DNA from 2 places in the Leucobacter sp. gxy201 genome. Region 2 is predicted to be linked to the other one. Evidence: predicted binding sites of a transcription regulator. Region 2 holds the regulator's gene; the other holds the start of a gene.
What was found. Region 2 encodes HrcA, which represses chaperone genes, less so after heat shock. Its sites were predicted from a motif close to TTNGCACTCGNNNNNNNCGAGTGCNAA; they were not measured.
Positions count from the first base shown of each region.

Region 1 (9,592 bases), on a different contig from region 2:
GATCCGGGCCGGTCGAGCGGATGAGCGGTCTGAATACGCCGACGCGCGGGGCCTCGGCCCGCAGCGCGTCGAGCACGCCGAGCGCCACGGCGCTCTTTCCGGTACGGCCTTCGGCCGAGGTGAGGTAGATGCTCGCTGCCACCCCTCCAGCCTAGGGCTCGGGCCTGGGCGTCGGCGATCCCTCACCCTGCCGATGCGAACGGCCCCGAAAACGGGAGCAGGGGCCCCGCCGAAGCGGAACCCCTGCTCTGTATGCGGTGGGACTTAGAAGTCCATGCCGCCGGTCGGGTCGCCGGCCGGAGCCGCAGCGGGCTCGGGCTTGTCGGCGACGACGGCCTCGGTGGTGAGGAACAGGCCGGCGATCGAAGCCGCGTTCTGCAGCGCCGAACGGGTCACCTTGGCCGGGTCGAGGATGCCCTGGGCGACCAGGTCGCCGTAGTCGCCGGTCGCGGCGTTGAGGCCGTGGCCGACAGGCAGGTTCGCGACGCGATCGGCGACGACGCCGGGCTCGAGGCCCGCGTTCGCAGCGATCTGGCGCAGCGGCGCCTCGATGGCGGCCTTGACGATCTTGGCGCCGACGGCCTCGTCGCCCGCGAGCTCGAGCGAGTCGAACACGGTGGCGCCGGCCTGGATGAGTGCGACGCCGCCGCCGGGCAGCACGCCCTCCTCGACAGCCGCCTTCGCGTTGCGCACGGCGTCCTCGATGCGGTGCTTGCGCTCCTTGAGCTCGACCTCGGTCGCAGCGCCGGCCTTGATGACGGCCACGCCACCGGCGAGCTTCGCGAGGCGCTCCTGGAGCTTCTCGCGGTCGTAATCGCTGTCGGTCGACTCGATCTCGCGGCGGATCTGGGTCACGCGGCCCTGGATCGCCTCTTCTTCGCCGCCGCCCTGGACGATGGTGGTCTCGTCCTTGGTAATGATGACCTTGCGCGCGGTGCCGAGCATGTCGAGCGTCGCGTTCTCGAGCTTGAGGCCGACCTCTTCCGAGATGACCTGGCCGCCGGTGAGGATCGCGATGTCCTGCAGCATGGCCTTGCGGCGGTCGCCGAAACCGGGAGCCTTAACGGCTGCCGACTTGAAGATGCCGCGGATCTTGTTGAGCACGAGCGTCGCGAGAGCCTCGCCCTCGACGTCCTCGGCGATGATGAGGAGCTGCTTGCCCGACTGGATCACGGGATCGACGACGGGGAGGAGGTCCTTGATGTTCGAGACCTTGCCGTTGACGATGAGGACGTAGGGATCCTCGAAGACTGCCTCCTGGCGGTCGGCGTCGGTGACGAAGTAGGCCGAAAGGTAGCCCTTGTCGAAGCGCATGCCCTCGGTGAGCTCGAGCTCGGTGCCGAAGGTGTTCGACTCCTCGACGGTGACGACGCCCTCCTTGCCGACCTTGTCGATGGCCTCGGCGATGAGTGCGCCGATCTGCTCGTCGGCGGCCGAGATCGAAGCGGTCGCCGCGATCTGGTCGGTGGTCTCGATCTCGTTGGCGTTCTCGAGGAGCTGGGCCGAGACGGCTGCGACGGCCTTCTCGATGCCCTTCTTGATCGCGATGGGGTCGCTGCCGGCCGCGACGTTGCGCAGGCCCTCGCGCACGAGCGCCTGGGCGAGAACGGTAGCGGTGGTGGTGCCGTCGCCTGCGACGTCGTCGGTCTTCTTCGCGACCTCCTTGACGAGCTCGGCGCCGATCTTCTCGTAGGGGTCGTCGAGCTCGATCTCCTTGGCGATGGAGACGCCGTCGTTGGTGATCGTGGGGGCGCCCCACTTCTTCTCGAGCACGACGTTGCGGCCGCGCGGGCCGAGCGTCACCTTGACGGCATCGGCGAGGACATTGAGACCCCGCTCGAGACCGCGACGTGCTTCCTCATCAAAAGCAATCATCTTTGCCATGTAATTCGCCCCTCCCGGACGTCTAGTGGTTCGTGGGAACCGGGTGCTCGGGGTGACCCGAACGCTCGGTTGCTTAGCACTCAGTCGCTTCGACTGCTAACCCCAATCTTGGCACTCAGACCCTGAGAGTGCAAGAAATCATGCTCGCGTACAGCGAACAGCGCCGGCACGGGCGCGGGCGCGCCCGGACGAGCCGCCGAGCACGCATCGGTTCGACCGGTCGCGCGCACGGCGGAGCGGGCCGTCGAGCGACCGGTCGGGACTCGCGCGTCGGGTCAGGCCTCGGGCTGCTGCGGGTCGGTCGCCGCGGGATCGACCACTGCGCCGTCGACGGAACCGTCTGCGGGCGGCACCTCGGCATCGCCCGCGGCGGGCTCTTCGACCGGAGGCTCGACGGGCTGCTCGACCGCACCCGAGTTCGGACCGGCGTAGTCGGCGCCGAGCAGCACGATGAGGCGCGCGTCGTACTCGGCGTAGTCCTCGGTCAGGTAGGTGGAGACGCCGCCGAGCTGCTCGGCGAGGCCGCGGGCGGCGGATTCGTCGGCCGGGTCGCGGTAGAAGACCGCGGAGATCGGCACATCGCTCTCGGCGAGGTTCTCCGAGAAGAGCACCTGGCCCCAGCCCTCGGCCGTGATGGAGCCGGAGACGCCGGCGCCGAGGTTCGTGTCGGTCGTGCCGTTGAACACGGCGATCGTCGCGGCGGGGTCGAGCACGGCCGGCACCTCGGTCGAGGTGGGCTGCTGCTCGGAAGTCGGAGTGGGGCTCTTCCCGCCGACGCTCTGCACCACGAGCACGCCGATGCAGGTGAGCAGCACGAAGCCCAGCACGCCCGCGACGAGGTACCACCAGAAATGACGGGGCTTCGCAGTGACGCGGTGCGCGCCGACGCGGCCGCTGCGGGTGACCCGATCGAAGCGATCCTCCGGGTAATCCTGGCTGCGGCGCTGCGTTTCGGCACCGTGGTTGCTCTGCGCCAATCTCGTCCCCTCGCCCGTCATGAAATGCTGCATCGTTCTCGCGACGCCGTACTAGAGTACCCGACGCGCCGAGCCGAACCTGGGATGGCGCGGCCGCTCAGCCGGCCCGCTCGAGCGAATCGGGAGAGTAGATCGCGCGGGCGAGTCCGTCGATCACATCGGGGATGCGCGTACCGCCCGCGAAGAGCACGGCGTCGTCGATGTCGACGATGCGCCGGTTCTCGCCGGCGGTGGTGAGGGCGACGCTCGGCTGGGCCTGCAGCAGGCCGTCGACCCCGCCGGCGCTCTCGAGCCCCTTCGTCATCACGACGATGATGTCGGGGTCCATCCCGATGAGGGCTTCCTCGGTCATGGGCTTCTCGCCCTCGAGCCCGATCTCTTCAGCGACGTCGATCGCGCCGACCGAGCGGATGAGGCTGTCGACGCCGGTGCCCTCGCCGAAGAGGTAGAAGACGCCGGCGGTGCCGCGGATGTAGAGGAAGGCGACGCGCGGCAGCTTCTCGGCATCGGCCGGCAGCAGCTGCGCGACCTCCGCCTCCTTCGCGGCGATGGCCTGCTGCAGCTGCTCGATGAGCGCGGGGGCGGCCTCGCCGACGCCGAGGGCATCGGCGACCTGCTGCATCGTCAGGTAGCTCGACTCGGCGTCGACCGCGCGGTCGACGGTGACGACCGGCACGCCCGCGTCGCGCAGCTGCAGCACGACGTCGGTCGGGCCGATCGACCCGTCGGTGAGGATGAGGGTCGGGTCGAGGGCGAGCACGCCCTCGGCATCGATCGAATGGCCGTCTTTCGTGACAACCGGGATGTCTTCGGAACCGGGGAAGTTCGTCGAGACGTCACGGCCCGCGATCGAATCGCCGAAGCCGAAGGCGTGCACGAGTTCACCGACCGAGCCGCTCATCGAGAGCGGCACGATGCGCGCGGTGTCCTCCACCGTGATCTGCGTGTCGCCGCCGCGGTCGTGTGAGGCGACGGTGACGGGCAGTTCGCTCTTCGGGGCCTCGGCGAGGGGCGCGATCGACGGCCCGCCGACGACGGCGTGGGTGCTGCCGACGAACGCGGTCGGGTCGTCGAGGGGGGTGAGCTCGGAGAGCGGAGGCAGGTCGACCGCTTCGAGCGCGGCGGCGCTCTTGACGTCGGGGCCGGTCTGGCAGCCGACGAGCCCGAGCCCTGCAAGGGCGAGCACTGCGACCGCGGCGATCCTGCGCACCCGACCTGCCGTCATAACCCGAACGTCCCTTCATCAGATGTTTAACGGAATTAGCCTACCCTAACAACGGTAAGATGTTCCCTGGACTTCGAAGATCCAGCACATCGCCGCGCGTTCCGGGTGCGCCTCCAGCGGCACCCCGGTCTCAGCTCGCGCGTTCACGAAGGCAGAGCTCACCCACGCATGACCCCCTCCACGTCACCGTCGGCGAAACGCCACACGACCGCGAAGATCACGCTCTTCACGGTGCTGACCGTGGCGCTCGTGGCGTCGATCCTCGTCTCCGCAGGCACCGGCCAGCTCCCAATCCCTCCCCAGGAGGTGCTCGGATCCCTGCTCCACAAGATCGGCATCGACTGGCTGCCGCTGCCGACGCACCCCACGGGCGATGCGACCCTGTGGGCGATCCGCTTCCCCCGCGTCGCCATGGCCGCCCTCGTCGGCGCGGGGCTCTCGGTCGCCGGCCTCATCATGCAGGCGATCTTCGGCAACCCGCTCGCCGAGCCCGGCGTCATCGGCATCTCGTCGGGCGCCGCGGTCGGTGCGGGCCTCGCCATCGTGTTCGGCCTGAGCTTCTTCGGCGAATGGACCATCGCCGCCCTCGCATTCGCCGCGGGCCTCGCCGCCACCCTCATCGTCTACGCGATGAGCCGCGCCGACGGCCGCACCGAGGTCGTCACCCTCGTGCTCACCGGCATCGCCGTCAACGCGATCGCGGGCGCCGGCATCGCCCTGCTCACCTTCCTCGGCGACACGCAGTCGCGCGAGCAGATCGTGTTCTGGCAGCTCGGCAGCCTCGCCGGCAGTCGCTGGTCGCAGGCCCTCATCGTCGCCCCCATCATCGCGCTCGGGCTCGCCGCCTCCTACTTCGCCGCCCGCAAGCTCGACCTGCTCGCGCTCGGCGAGCGCAACGCGCGCCACCTCGGCGTCAACGTCGAAGCGCTGCGCATCATCATGATCTTCATCGTCGCGCTCTTGACCGGCGTCTCGGTCGCGTTCGCCGGCATCATCTCGTTCGTCGGCCTCGTCATCCCGCACCTCATGCGCATGATCCTGGGGCCCGCGCATCTGCCCCTCGTGACCGCGTCGGCGCTCGGCGGCGCGCTGCTGCTCACCCTCGCCGACCTCGGCGCCCGCACGATCGTACCGAACGCCGACATGCCGATCGGCATGCTCACCGCCCTCGTCGGCGGCCCCTTCTTCTTCTGGCTGCTGCGGCGCACCCGCAAGCGCAGCGGGGGGTGGGGATGATGGCCGCGCGCTACTTCGAGGCCCCGACCCGCACCGCGCCCGGCGATGTCGTCTGCGCTGCCGAATCGGTCTCGCTCATCAGAGGCGGCCGCAAGCTGCTCGACGAGGTGTCGCTCGAGCTGCGCGCCGGCGAGGTGCTCGCGCTGCTCGGCCCGAACGGCGCCGGCAAGTCGACGATGCTGAGCATCCTCTCGGGCGATGTCGCCCCCGATCAGGGGTCGGTGCGCTTCGGAGACCGCGACATCTCGGACTGGTCGCTGCCCGACCTCGCCCGGCGCCGCAGCGTGCTGCTGCAGGACAACCAGCTGCTGTTCCCGTTCACAGTGCACCAGGTGGTCGAGATGGGGCGCGCGCCGTGGCGGCGCACACCGCTCGAGGATCAGGACAACGAGGCGATCTCGGAGTCGATCAATGCGGCCGATATCGCTCATCTCGGCAACCGACGCGTGCCGTCGCTGTCGGGCGGTGAGCGGGCGCGCGCCGCGTTCGCGCGCGTCATGGCCGGGCGCACGGGCGTGCTCATGCTCGACGAGCCGACCGCGGCGCTCGACCTCGGCCACCAGGAATCCGTGCTGGGCCTCGCCCGCGCCCGCGCGAAGGCCGGCGACGCCGTGCTCGTCGTGCTGCACGACCTCAACCTGGCGAGCGCGTTCGCCGACCGCGCGGCGCTGCTGCGCGACGGGCAGATCGTGGCGTGCGATGCGCCCGAGCGGGTGCTGACCGCCGACATCGTCTCGGACGTGTACCGCACGCCGGTCGAGGTGATCCCTCACCCTGTGACCGGCCGCGGCATCATCATGCCGATGCGGCCGCTCGCCTGAGCGCTGCACGCCCGGGCGCCGTCGGCCCGCGCCGCACGCCGGGCACAGGGTGACGCCGAGTGCCTGCCTGGCGCCCGAGTACCTGCGTTCATCGCGTTATGAACGCAGGTACTCGGTGATTCGATGCGCAGTCGCGAACTCGGCACCGAGCGCGCGGGCCTATTCGGTCGGCGGCTCAGGATCCGCGGCGTCGGCCGGCTTCTTGCCCTTGCCGCGGCCCGCGATGAGCATGCCGCCTGTCACGCCGATGACGAGCAGCGCGACGCCGCCCACGACGATGGGCACCCAGGGCACCTCGGTCGCGGTCGGCTCGGGGGTCGCGGTCGGCTCGGCGGGGGCGTCGGGCTCGGGGGTCGCGACGGTCTCGCCGAGCTCGCACCCGGCGGCCGTGGCGGTCAGATTGATGGGGTCGAGCTCGTCGCCGGCGACGTAGCTGCCGTACTCGCCGTTGAACGCTGCGGCGCCCTCGGAGGTGAGGCGCGGCACAGCGCCCGCGATCTCGAGCTCGCCGCCGCTCGTCGAGAGAGCGCCCGCGAGATCCATCTTCGCGACGCGCACCGACTGCGCCTGCACGGCCGCGGCGTCGCCGTCGTCGGTCGCGCCGATCGTGAGCCCGAGGTAGGCGGTGTCGCCGCCCTCGATCTCGATGGTCGGGTCGCTCAGATCGAACTGGAGCGCACCGTCGTGGCCGGTGAAGTGCACCGCCCCGGTGAAGCCGATGCTGCCCGAGATCGGCGACGCCTGGAGTTCGCCCTGGGCCGCATCCCAGATGAAATCGGGCGTCTCGTACCGCATGTCGTCGCTCACGGTCCACTCGCCGTTCGCGATGCTGCCGCTGACGTACGAGCGGAAGCTCTCTTTCACGCCCCAGCGCAGCTCGGCCGACCCGACCGCGCAGGTGCCGCTCGTCTCGGTGGCCTCGGTGGCGCTCGGAGCAGCGGTCGCCGCGGTGGCGGGGGCTGCGAGAGCAAGAAGGGCCAGGGATCCCGCCGCGGCGAGGCGCCTCCACGCGCGTGCGGGGCGGTGGTGTTGCGACGCTGTTGCGTTCATGGAGCGGGCCTTCCTGGGGGTCTGCAAAGCATTCATTCTAGGAGTCTCGGTCGAGAAGCAGCCGGGGCAGGCCCCGAGCATTGAGGGGAAGAGGGCCCGCCTGGGCCGGTCTGTGCGCGGCCTGGGTCGCGGTCAGTCGCTGCCGGCGCCGCGGCGCTGGGCCACGACGAGCCCGGTGGTGCCGCCGGCGATGAGCAGGAGGAGGAGCGAACCGGCCCACCATACCCACATCGGGGTGCCGGTGTCGCTGAGGCCCGCGGCCTGCAGCTGACCCGATTCGGCCTCGGCGGCGATCGCCGCGACCTTCTTCTTCGCATCCTTCTTCTTCGCGTCGGCCTGCTTCTTGTCGAGCACCGTGATCTTCGCGCCGGCATCGGTGCTGCCCTGCAGAGTCAGCGTGTGCTCGCCCGGCTCGATGTCGTCGGGCAGGGTGCCGATCCACCGCACCGTACCGGCCTTGTTCGCGCCGGCGTTGTCGTCGAGCACGGTCGGTTCGGAGTACAGCACGACCAGGATGTCGCGCTCGCTCGCCTCGAAGCCGGTCGCCTCGAGCTCGATCTCGCCGCCGGGCACGATGTCCTGGGCGTCGGTGAGAATCGTGATGCCGGTCGTCGCGGGCGGGGTGGCCGCTGCCGTGCGCTTCTGGCCGACGGTCGAGGCCACCGTGGTCGAGCCGAAGCCCGCATGGTTGACCGCTCCGACAGTGAAGGTGACGGGATCGATGCCGAACGATCCACCGCCGGTGCCGCTGCTTCCGCTGCCGCCGCCGCTGATCGCGCCCGAGACGGGCACACCGCTCCAGGTGACCTCGCCGTTCGCACCGACCGACTTGCCCGCCGCACCGAGGTTCAGCGTGAAGGTGCTGCCGCCCGCCGAGATGGTGCCCGAGGTCGCGCTCGACACGGTGATGACCGGGTTGCTGAAGGTCTCGCTCATGAGGCCCTTATGTCCGGTGAAGGTGACGACCCCCGAGTACTGCACGGAGCCCGTCTGGCTCGCCGCATCCCACGAGCTGCTGGCCTGCGGGAAGACATAGCCGCCGCTGCCGCCGCCGACACCGCTCGTGCTCACGGAGCCCTTGGCGATCGGGCCGGTCGCATAGTTCGCGAAGCCCGACGAGACGCCCCAGATCAGCGAACCGGGCTGCTGCTGCCCCGGAGTCGGAGCGACCGGAGTCGGGGTCGGCTTCGGCTCGGGTTCGGGCTTCGGCTGAGGCTTCTCGGGGTCGGTAGGCTTGGCGTCGCTCGCCTCACCCACAGTGAAGGTGACCGCGTCAAGTACTTCGCCGACCTCGTACTGCTGGAACACCGGCACGCCTTCGGCACGGAGCGTCGTTCGTACGCCCTTCCAGGTGACCGCGCCATTGCCGGCGACGCTGCGCACCGACTCACCGAGGTGCAAGTCGGCAATCGCCGTCTGCTTGCCGGCGTACGTCGCATACAGCACTGCCGTGCGCGCGTCGGAGACCTTGATCACGGGGTCGGCGAGCGAGAAGCTCAGCGCACCACCGTGCGCGCTGAACGAGACCCCGCCTGCGTAACGCACTTCACCGGTCTCGGCACGGCTGTTCCATTCGCCTCCCGCGAGCTGGGGGAAGTTGAAGATGTTGCCGGTGCGGGTCGCGTTGCCGCTCAGCCCCACCTTGCCGTCAGAGTTGCTCTCGATGTACGAGCGGAACGAATCCTTGATGCCCCACTGCAGGCCTCCCGTAGTCGGCTTCGGGTCGGGGTTCTCGGGTTCTGTCTTCGACTTGAAGTTCACGACCGTGCGCAGCTCCTGAGCCGGGTTCGCCGTGTTGACGCCGCCGGCATAGCTGTAGATGCCGAACTTACCGCCCTTCACGAGCTCGGCCGGCTGCTTCAGCGTGACGGTCCAGGTGAATGATCCCGTCGCAGGATCGAGCTCGACCCACTGCCCGCGGACTTCTTCACGGAACGCATCCGGAACATCGTTTTCGAGCGTGTCCGCTGCCAGCGCCCAGCCGCGGTTCGACTTATCCATCTTGCGCTGGTCGCTCTTGACGCCTTCCGACGGCTTCCACTGCTCAGCGAAGTTGCCGAACACTACGAAAGTGCCCTGCGGCTTGTCCGCAGGAATCGGCTGTCCCAGCCCGCCGAGGTTCGCGTACGGGTCGAACCCGGTTCCCTTGACGACGAGCGTGTCGCCCTCTGTCACCTCGGTGTTGCCGAGCTCGGTGACGCCGTCCGCCTGATAGACCGTGATCGACGGCTCGAAGTCGGCACCGTTCGGGCGTTCGGTGTCGGTGTAATCCAACCCGAGCTTGAATTCTTGCGCCTGGTTATTCACACCACCGGCACCATAGGTATACACGCCGTAGTCACCCGAGATCGTCGCAGCATCCTTCGGCTCGGCGAGCGTCAGCTCGGCGGTCCAACTGC
Region 1 is NZ_JAMXWS010000002.1:45,109-54,700, forward strand. It holds gene pta (phosphate acetyltransferase) at 1-142, opposite strand, end outside; gene groL (chaperonin GroEL) at 265-1,884, opposite strand; gene NHL51_RS03165 (LytR C-terminal domain-containing protein) at 2,160-2,861, opposite strand; gene NHL51_RS03170 (heme/hemin ABC transporter substrate-binding protein) at 2,959-4,086, opposite strand; gene NHL51_RS03175 (FecCD family ABC transporter permease) at 4,255-5,322, shown strand; gene NHL51_RS03180 (heme ABC transporter ATP-binding protein) at 5,322-6,143, shown strand; gene NHL51_RS03185 (HtaA domain-containing protein) at 6,303-7,193, opposite strand; gene NHL51_RS03190 (HtaA domain-containing protein) at 7,326-9,592, opposite strand, start outside.
Region 1: the regulator HrcA is predicted to act here: its motif matches at 1,958-1,984, upstream of groL (chaperonin GroEL).

Region 2 (9,592 bases):
TCGCCGGTGATGACCATCTTCGAGCCGTAGCCGAGGCGGGTGAGGAACATCTTCATCTGCTCGGGTGTGGTGTTCTGCGCTTCGTCGAGGATGATGAACGCCTCGTTGAGGGTACGGCCGCGCATGTAGGCGAGCGGCGCGACCTCGATCGTGCCGTTCGCGAGGAGCCGGGGCACGAGCTCCGGGTCCATCATCGAGCCGACCGCGTCGAAGAGCGGTCGCAGATAGGGGTCGATCTTGTCCTCGAGGCTGCCGGGCAGGTAGCCGAGGCGCTCCCCCGCTTCGACGGCGGGGCGGGTCAGGATGATCTTCGCGACCTCGCGCTGCTGCAGCGCCTGAACGGCCTTGGCCATCGCGAGGTAGGTCTTGCCGGTGCCCGCCGGGCCCGTGCCGAAGACGATGGTGTTCTCGTCGATCGCATCGACGTAGGCGCGCTGGCCGGCGGTCTGGGCCCGCACGGACTGGCCCCGCACGGAGAGGATCGGCTCGCCGAGCGCGCGCCCCGCAGCGGCCCCTGCCCCGTTCTGCACCATCTTCGTGACGGCCTGCACATCGGTGCGCGAGACCGCGCCGCTGAGTCGGGCGACCTCGAGCACCTCGGCGACGACCTGCTCGGCCCGGCGCACGGCCTCGATCGGCCCGCGCAGCGACAGTACCTCGTCGCGCGCATGGAAGGACACATCGGGGTGCTGCGCCTCGAGATCGGCGATGAGCTGATCCCTGTGGCCGAGGAAGGCCGCGAGATCGACCCCGGTGAGCCGTACCGTGCGCTGCAGTTCCGGTTCAGGAGCCAACGAGCGAGCTCTCCCCGAATGCGCCGGCGAGCACGTGGGCGTGGACGTGGAAGACGGTCTGGCCGGCGCTCGCGCCGTTGTTGAAGATGAGCCGGAACTCGCCGTTGGCGCGTTCGGTCGCGATCTGCTGGGCCACCGCGATCATCTCTGCGAGGGTCTCGGGAGAGCCGGCCGCGAGCTCGGTCACGTTCGCGTACTCGGTCGACTTCGGCACGACGAGCACGTGCAGCGGCGCCTGGGGGGCGATGTCGGGGAATGCGATGACGCGGTCGGTCTCGGCGATGATCTCGACCGGGATCTCGCCCGAGACGATCTTGCCGAACACGGTTTCTTCTGCCATGCGCTCAAGTCTACAGCGAGGTCCGCCGCGGCGTTCCGGGCCCCAGGGGTCGACGGGCCCGCATTCCGCGTTCTGGCAGAATGAAGCGGTGACCGAAACCTCGACCGAGCGGAGCGGCGGGCCCCCGTCGCGCCGACGTCTCCGACGGACTGCGCTCGGGCTCCCCGCAGTGGCGGTGCTCGGGGCGCTGCTCGTCGGCGTCGGTCTGCCGCTCGCGAACCCGCTCTTCCCCGCGAGCGAGGTGTCGTCGTGCACGATCGGCAAGAAGCTGATCCGCGAGCGCCGGGTGATCGTGCCGAAGCAGGTCAGCGACTGCGGCCGGTTCGTCTCGCGCCAGCGGGTCGCCTGCTCGAGCGACCCGGGCACCGAGGTGCCGCTCATCGCGGGGGTCACCTACGATCTCGTGGTGCGCGGCCCCAGGCTGGGCCGGCTGACGTCGCCGACCATCGCCTCGGCCACGGTATCGGAGGTGCAGAAGTACCCTCGGACCGCTGCCGGAGCCGACTTGGAGAATTCGTGGAGCGGGGCCGCGCACGCCCTCATGGAAGAGTTCTCGGTCGAAGCGCTGCGCGCCTTCGACTACGAGCAGCCGCCCTACGATGCGGAGTGCGAGGTCGGTCGCAGCGTCATGACGACGAAGGGCATCCAGTTCGTCGACGCCGAACGGGCGGCTGAACTGCTCGCGCCGCCGCCCGGCACTGCGCCGCGCGCACCGCTGCTGCCGTGCAGGGGCTTCCCGTGCACCGACCCGTTCGACGACCTGCCGCCGCAAGCGCCTTGAGGCGCGGCGTCGCCGCCGAGGGCTCTACCAGCGGCCGAGCGCCGTAGCCAGCACCGCGAGGGCGGCGGGGCCCGCCGACGAGGTGCGCAGCACCGTATCGCCGAGCACGAGCGTACGCGCACCGGCGGCCTCCAGGGCATCGAGTTCGGCGTCGGCGAAGCCGCCCTCCGGGCCGACCACGAGCACGATCTCGTGCGCGGCGCGCGCCGCGCCGCCGTTCGCCCACTCGGAGAGTCGAGCGCCGCTGCGCGGATGCAGCGCGATGACCTCGGTGCCCGCGGCACCGGCGAGGGTGCAGAGCTCCGGCAGACCTACGGGCCGGTCGATGCCCGGAATGCGGGCGCGGAGCGACTGCTTCGAGGCCTCGCGGGCGATGCGCGCCCACTTCGCGACGCCCTTATCGGCCTTCTCGGCCCCCCACCGCGACACGGAGCGCGAAGCCTCCCACGGCACGATCGCGTCGACGCCGAACTCGGTGGCCTGCTCGACGGCCCGCTCGTCGCGGTCGCCCTTCGCGAGCGCCTGCACGAGCACCACGCGCTGCGCGGGCGCGGGCGCGGCGTGCCCCGTGTCGAGACGCACCGAGAAGCGGTCCCGCTCCAGCGTCACCACCTCGCCCGAGCCGATCGCTCCGGAGCCGTTGCCCACCGAGATCCGCTCTCCGAGGCGCAGGCGCGAGACCTTCACGGCGTGACGCGCTTCGTCGCCGACGACCTCGACGGTCGCGCCGGCGCCGAAGGCACTGTCGTCGAGGTCTTCGCGGTAGTAGAGGTTGGCCATCTCGCGCTCGCCTCCTAGCGGAAGAAGCGGTCCCTGATCTTGCCGAAGAAGCTCTGGTGGAACTCGCCGAGATGCGGCGCGTCGTCCTTCCGGAGCGCGGCGAGCTGCCGCACCAGATCCTGCTCCCGCTTCGAGAGCTTCGTCGGGGTCGCGACCTGCACCGCGATCTTGAGGTCGCCCCGGTTCGTCGTGCGCAGCCCCTGGATGCCGCGCCCGCGCACCGTGATGATGTCGCCCGATTGCACCCCGGCCTCGATATCGACGGGGATCTCCCCGTCGAGGCCCTCGAGCTTCGACTGCACGCCGAGGATGGCGTCGGTCATCGACACCTGCATGGTGCACAGCAAGTCGTCGCCGTCGCGGCTGAAGATGTCGTGGTGGGTGACGCGGAACTCGATGAAGAGGTCGCCGTTCGGGCCGCCGCCCGGGCCGACCTCGCCGCCGCCGCGCATCTGGAGGCGGGTGCCCGTGTCGATGCCGGAGGGGATGTCGACCGGGATCGTGCGCCGTTCGCGCACGCGGCCCTTGCCGCCGCAGGTGATGCACGGATGCTCGATGACGGTGCCGTAGCCCTGGCAGCTGCCGCAGGGGTGCATCGTCACGACGTTGCCGAACAGCGAGCGCACCTGGCGCTGCACCTGTCCCTGGCCGCCGCAGACGTCGCAGGTGACGGGGTGCGTGCCGGGCTGGCAGCAGCTGCCCTGGCACGTGTCGCACAGCACGGCCGTGTTGACGGTGATGTCGCGCTGCGAGCCGAAGATGACCTCGTCGAGCGCGACGTCGACGCGGATCATGGCGTCGTCGCCGCGTTCGGAGCGGGAGCGCGGGCCTCGCTGGCCCCCGCCGAAGCCGCCCCCGCCGAAGAACGTCTCGAAGATGTCGCCGAAGCCGCCCATGCCGCCGTTCGCGTCGCCGCCGACGTCGTAGCGCTGGCGCTGCTCGGGATCGCTCAGCACGTCGTAGGCGTGGGTGACCGCCTTGAAGCGCTCGGACGCCTCCTCGCTCGGGTTCACGTCGGGGTGCAGCTCGCGCGCGAGGCGGCGGTACGCCTTCTTGATCTCTTCGGGGGTCGCCTCACGAGAGACTCCCAGCGTTTCGTAGTGATCGGCCACGTTCTCGCTCCTCAGCAGATGGTGTCGTGTTCAAGCGGCGCGCTGCCCGCGCGCCGAGGTCAATGGTCTTCGTCGAGCAGACGGTTCAGGTATCGTGCGACCGCGCGCACCGCGGCCATGTTCCCCGCGTAGTCCATGCGCAGCGGGCCGAGCACTCCGAGCCGCGACGACGATGCGCCGTCGCTCTCGTAGCTCGACGCGATCACGGAGGTCGCCTGCAGCCCGTACGGGGCGTTCTCGCGGCCGATCGAGGCCGAGACCTCGCGCTCGTCCTGCACGAGCTCGCCGAAGAGCCGCAGCAGGGTGACCTGCTCTTCGATCGCCTCGAGCACGGTGTGCAGGGATCCCGAGAACTCCTCGGGCCGGGAGAGGTTCGCGGCGCCCGAGATGACGATCTTCTCGCTCCGGTTCGCCTGCAGCTGCGCGCTCACGAGCTCGAGCAGCAGCCTGACGAGGTCGGTCTCCTGCGGATGCGCCCATTCGGCGATCGTGTCGCCGAGCGCGGAGAGCGCTGCGATGCCGGCGTCGACGTCGGCGCCGACGATGGCGTCGGCCAGCCGGTCGCGCAGCCCGTGCACCCAGGTCTCGGTCACGAACGATGCCGGCAGACGGGTCATCTGCTGCTCGACGACGCCGCTGCCGAGGATGAGTACCGAGAGCACCCGGTCCTGGCCGAGGACGACCAGGTCGATGTGCCGGATGGTCGTACGGCGCAGCGAGGGGTACTGCACCACCGCGACCTGGTTCGTGAGCTGCGCGAGCAGCCGCACCGAGCGCACCATGGCATCGTCGAGATCGCTCGATTCGCCGAGGAACCGCGTGATGGCTGCGCGCTGCGCCGTTGTGAGCGGACGGATCTTCGCGAGCGTGTCGACGTACAGCCGATACCCCTTGTCCGTGGGGACGCGCCCCGACGAGGTGTGCGTCTGGGCGATCAGCTCGTCCTCCTCGAGCAGCGCCATGTCGTTGCGGATGGTGGCCGCCGACACGCCGAAGCTGTGCCGGTCGACGATGGCCTTCGACCCGACGGGCTCGCTCGACGCGATGTAGTCGCCCACGATCGCATGCAGCACGGCGAGACTGCGTTCGGAGACGTTGCGTTCACCGCTCATGCGCATCCTCTCCCATCGGTCGGCCCTCTGCGGGGTGAAGTCCTCGGCCGCGCCCGGCCCGTCGCACTCGGGTGCATTTGGCACTCGCCATGACTGAGTGCCAGTCTAACGCACGAGGAGTTCGCGGCCGATCCCGGCGGTCGGCGTTCGCGCTCCGCTGATTCCGCGGGGAACCGTCGGTGCCGAACCCGCTACGCGGCCCGCCCGCGATCAACCCGCGAGCAGGCGGTGCACGACGGTATCGGCGAGCAGCCGACCGCGCAGCGTCGGAACGATCCTCCCGCCCGCGGTGCCGTCGGCGGCGATCGCGGCGCGACCGTCGATGAGACCCTCGGCGATGAGCCCCGGCACGGCCCGCCGCTCGTCGGCATCGAGCACCGCGATCGGCAGGCCGTCGGCGATGCGGGTCTCGAGGAGGATGCGCTCCTCGCGCCGGGCCTCGTCGCTCAGCACCTCTCGGGCGTGCGCGGGCGAGACGCCGGCGTGCATGCGCTGCGCGTACGCCGCCGGATGCTTCACGTTCCACCACCGGGTGCCGCCGACGTGGCTGTGCGAACCGGGGCCGGCGGCCCACCAGTCCTCGCCCGTCCAGTACGAGAGGTTGTGCCGAGACCGGGTCTCGGGGCTGCGCGACCAGTTGCTGATCTCGTACCACGAGAACCCGGCGGCGGCGAAGCGCCCGTCGGCCAGCTCGTACATCTCCGCGTGCAGATCGTCGTCGGGTTCGGGCACCTCGCCGCGGCGGATCTGGGCCGCGAGCTTCGTGCCGCGCTCGACGATCAGCGCGTAGGCGGAGATGTGGTCGGGCTCGGTCGCGAGGGCCGCATCGATCGACCGTTGCCAATCGGCGAGGCTCTCCCCCGGCGTACCGTAGATGAGATCGACGCTCACCTGCAGCCCGGCCGCTTTCGCCCAGCTCGTCACGAGCGGGATGCGCTCGGGCGTGTGCGTGCGGTCGAGCGTGGCGAGCACGTGTGGCACCGCGGACTGCATGCCGAAGCTCACCCGCGTGAAACCGGCGTCGGCGAGGGCCGCGAGGTACTCCGCGTCGACGGAGTCGGGGTTGGCCTCGGTGGTCACTTCGGCGCCCGGTGCGAGCCCCCACTCGTCGCGGATGCCCGCGAGCATGGAGACGAGGTCGGTCGCCGGGAGGAGCGTCGGCGTTCCGCCGCCGAAGAAGACGGTGCTGACGGGGCGCTCGACCACGCCGGAACGGCGCAGCACGTCGGCGCCGAACGCGAGCTCGCCGCGCACTTCGCCCGCGTAGTCGTCGCGGCTCGTGCCGGCGAGCTCGGTCGCGGTGTAGGTGTTGAAGTCGCAGTACCCGCACCGTACGCGGCAGTAGGGCACGTGCACGTAGACCCCGAACGCGCGTTCGGCCGAACCGACGGCGGCGCTCGCGGGGAGCAGACCGGTCTCGGGAGCCGGGTCGCCCTCGGGCAGAGCCGACGGCACGCTACTCGCCCGTCGCGCTCTCGTGCGAATCGGCGGGCTCCGCGGCGGCCTCCGAATGATCCGACGTCTCCGCGGGCTGCGCAGTCGCCTCGGGCTCCGCGGCGGCCTCCGCTCGCGCCGTGCCCGTCGAGGCGCCCGCGGTCGCGGTCGCGGCGGCGCCCGGCGCCAGCGCGCCGATCTGCAGTTTGACGGCGTCGATGGCCGCGCGCAGGTCGGCGCGCGCCTTGAGGCCCAGCAGGCCGTTCTTGGCCGGGGTCAGGAAGCCGCGGGCCACGGCCCAGACGGTGTCGTCGTCGCGGCGCTCCACGACGAAGCGCTGCTCGCCGATCGCGCCGAGCTCATCGCCGGTGCCCCAGGCGAATCCGACGCGGCGCTCCTCGTCGACGGTGTAGACGATGAGCACGCGCCGCGCTATCCCGCCCTGCAGCGCGATATCCGCGCTCGTACCCGCATTCAGATAGGGCTCGCCGTCGGGCCCGAAGGTGTCCTCGCGGGGCGCGGCCGCCTGCGCGACGCCGTGCTCGTCGAACTCGACGCCTTCGTACTCGTCATCGGGTCCGCGCTCGACGACCTCGACCGTCATGCCGGCGCCGCGCTGCGCGCCCCAGGTCATGAGCAGGCTCGACGCCGAGAGAAAGCGCTCCTCGCCGCTGCCGAGCCGCTGCTCCTCCTCGTAGGGCGTGCTGCCCTCGGGCGGGAAGCGGAGCAGATCGGGGTCGCGGGTCGCGCCGATCGAAGCGTACGCGGCCGGCATGCCGACATGACTGCTGCGCCGCCCGCCGTGGTCCCGGTTCGAGCTCGTCATTTCTTCGACCCCTCCTTGCCCTCCACATCTCCGGACAGCGCGGCGATGAACGCCTCCTGGGGCACCTCGACGCGGCCGACCATCTTCATGCGCTTCTTGCCCTCCTTCTGCTTCTCGAGCAGCTTGCGCTTGCGGCTGATATCGCCGCCGTAGCACTTGGCGAGCACATCCTTGCGGATGGCGCGGATGTTCTCTCGCGCGATGATGCGCGAGCCGATCGCGGCCTGGATCGGCACCTCGAACTGCTGCCTCGGGATCAGCTTGCGCAGGCGCTCGGTCATCATGGTGCCGTAGTGGTACGCGTTGTCCTTGTGGACGATCGCGCTGAACGCATCGACCTTGTCGCCCTGCAGCAGGATGTCGACCTTGACGAGATCGGCCTCCTGCTCGCCCATCGGCTCGTAGTCGAGCGAGGCGTAGCCCTGCGTGCGGCTCTTCAGGTGGTCGAAGAAGTCGAAGACGATCTCGCCGAGCGGCACGGCGTAGCGCAGCTCGACCCGCTCGCCCAGGTACTCCATGCCGAGCAGGCTGCCGCGGCGGCTCTGGCAGAGCTCCATGATCGTGCCGACGTAGTCCTTCGGGGCGAGGATCGCGACGCGCACCATCGGCTCGCGCACCGAGGCGATCTTGCCTTCGGGGTACTCGGACGGGTTCGTCACCGTCACCTCGGTGCCGTCCTCCGCAGTCACCTCGTAGACGACGCTCGGAGCGGTCGCGATGAGGTCGAGGTCGAACTCGCGGCGCAGGCGCTCGGAGATGATCTCGAGGTGCAGGAGGCCGAGGAAGCCGCAGCGGAAGCCGAAGCCGAGCGCCACGGAGGTCTCGGGCTCGTACTGCAGGGCCGCGTCTTCGAGCTTCAGCTTGTCGAGGGCCTCGCGCAGCACCGGGTAGTCGCTGCCGTCGATCGGGTAGAGGCCCGAGAAGACCATGGGCTTGGGGTCGGTATAGCCGGGCAGCGCTTCGTCGGCGCCGTGGATCTTCGACGTGATCGTGTCGCCGACCTTCGACTGGCGCACATCCTTGACGCCGGTGATGAGGTATCCCACCTCGCCGACCGCGAGCCCCCGGGTCGCGCGCGGTTCGGGCGACGACACGCCGATCTCGAGCGCTTCGTGATCGCTGCCGGTCGACATCATCTGGATCTTCTCGCGCGGAGCGAGCTTGCCGTCGACCATGCGCACATAGGTGACGACGCCCCGATAGGGGTCGTAGACCGAATCGAAGATCATGGCGCGCGCCGGGGCCTCGGCGTCGCCGACCGGTGCGGGGATGCGCTCCACGACCCGGTCGAGCAGGGCCTCGACGCCCATGCCGGTCTTGCCCGACACCGCGAGGATGTCGGCCGGGTCGCCGCCGATGAGGTCCGAGATCTCGCGCGCCACGCGCTCGGGGTCCGCCGCCGGCAGGTCGATCTTGTTGAGCACGGGGATGATCTCGAGATCGTGCTCCATCGCGAGGTAGAGGTTCGCGAGCGTCTGGGCCTCCATGCCCTGGGCCGCATCGACGAGCAGAATGGCGCCTTCGCAGGCCGCCAGGGATCGGCTGACCTCGTAGCTGAAGTCGACGTGGCCCGGCGTATCGATCATGTTGAGGGCGTACTCGACCCCGTCGGCCTGCCAGTGCATGCGCACGGCCTGCGACTTGATCGTGATGCCGCGCTCGCGCTCGATGTCCATGCGGTCGAGGTACTGGGCGCGCATCTCGCGCTCGGGCACCGTGCCGGTGATCTGGAGCATGCGGTCGGCAAGCGTCGACTTGCCGTGATCGATGTGCGCGATGATGCAGAAGTTGCGGATCTTCGCGGGGTCGGTCGACGCCGGCACGGGAGGGTTCACACTACGAGGAGACATCGCCTGCCATTATCGCATGATCCGGCCGTGCGACCGGCCAGGCGGGCGCCGTTCGGCGAGGCGCGCCGCGCCGCGAGATTTCGGCCCTCGCTGCCACCGATCGGGGGGCGATCTGCTAAAGTTGATTCTTGGCTTGCGTGTGGAGATCATCCACACCCTCTGCAAGGTGCCCTCTCTCACCGCGCAGAACAATCCCGACTGACCTGAAGAATCGTAAGGAATCACCCCAACGTGGCAAATATCAAGTCGCAGATCAAGCGCATCAAGACCAACCAGAAGGCTACCGAGCGCAACCGCGCGTACAAGAGCGAGCTCCGCACGCTCATCCGCAAGACGCGCGAGGCCATCACCGCCGGCGACAAGGCCGCTGCCGAAGGCAACCTGAAGGTCGCCGCGCGCAAGCTCGACAAGGCCGTCTCGAAGGGCGTCATCCACAAGAACCAGGCTGCGAACCGCAAGTCGAAGCTCGCTGCGAAGGTCGCCGCGCTCTAAGCAGCCGCACCTCTCGGATCCTCCGAAAGGCCCCGCTTCGGCGGGGCCTTTCGTGCGTTCTGCGGGCCTTC
Region 2 is NZ_JAMXWS010000006.1:128,505-138,096, reverse strand. It holds gene NHL51_RS11280 (PhoH family protein) at 1-794, opposite strand, end outside; gene NHL51_RS11275 (HIT domain-containing protein) at 784-1,134, opposite strand; gene NHL51_RS11270 (hypothetical protein) at 1,223-1,915, shown strand; gene NHL51_RS11265 (16S rRNA (uracil(1498)-N(3))-methyltransferase) at 1,940-2,695, opposite strand; gene dnaJ (molecular chaperone DnaJ) at 2,710-3,807, opposite strand; gene hrcA (heat-inducible transcriptional repressor HrcA) at 3,867-4,919, opposite strand; gene hemW (radical SAM family heme chaperone HemW) at 5,130-6,374, opposite strand; gene NHL51_RS11245 (DUF1990 family protein) at 6,376-7,179, opposite strand; gene lepA (translation elongation factor 4) at 7,176-9,029, opposite strand; gene rpsT (30S ribosomal protein S20) at 9,261-9,521, shown strand.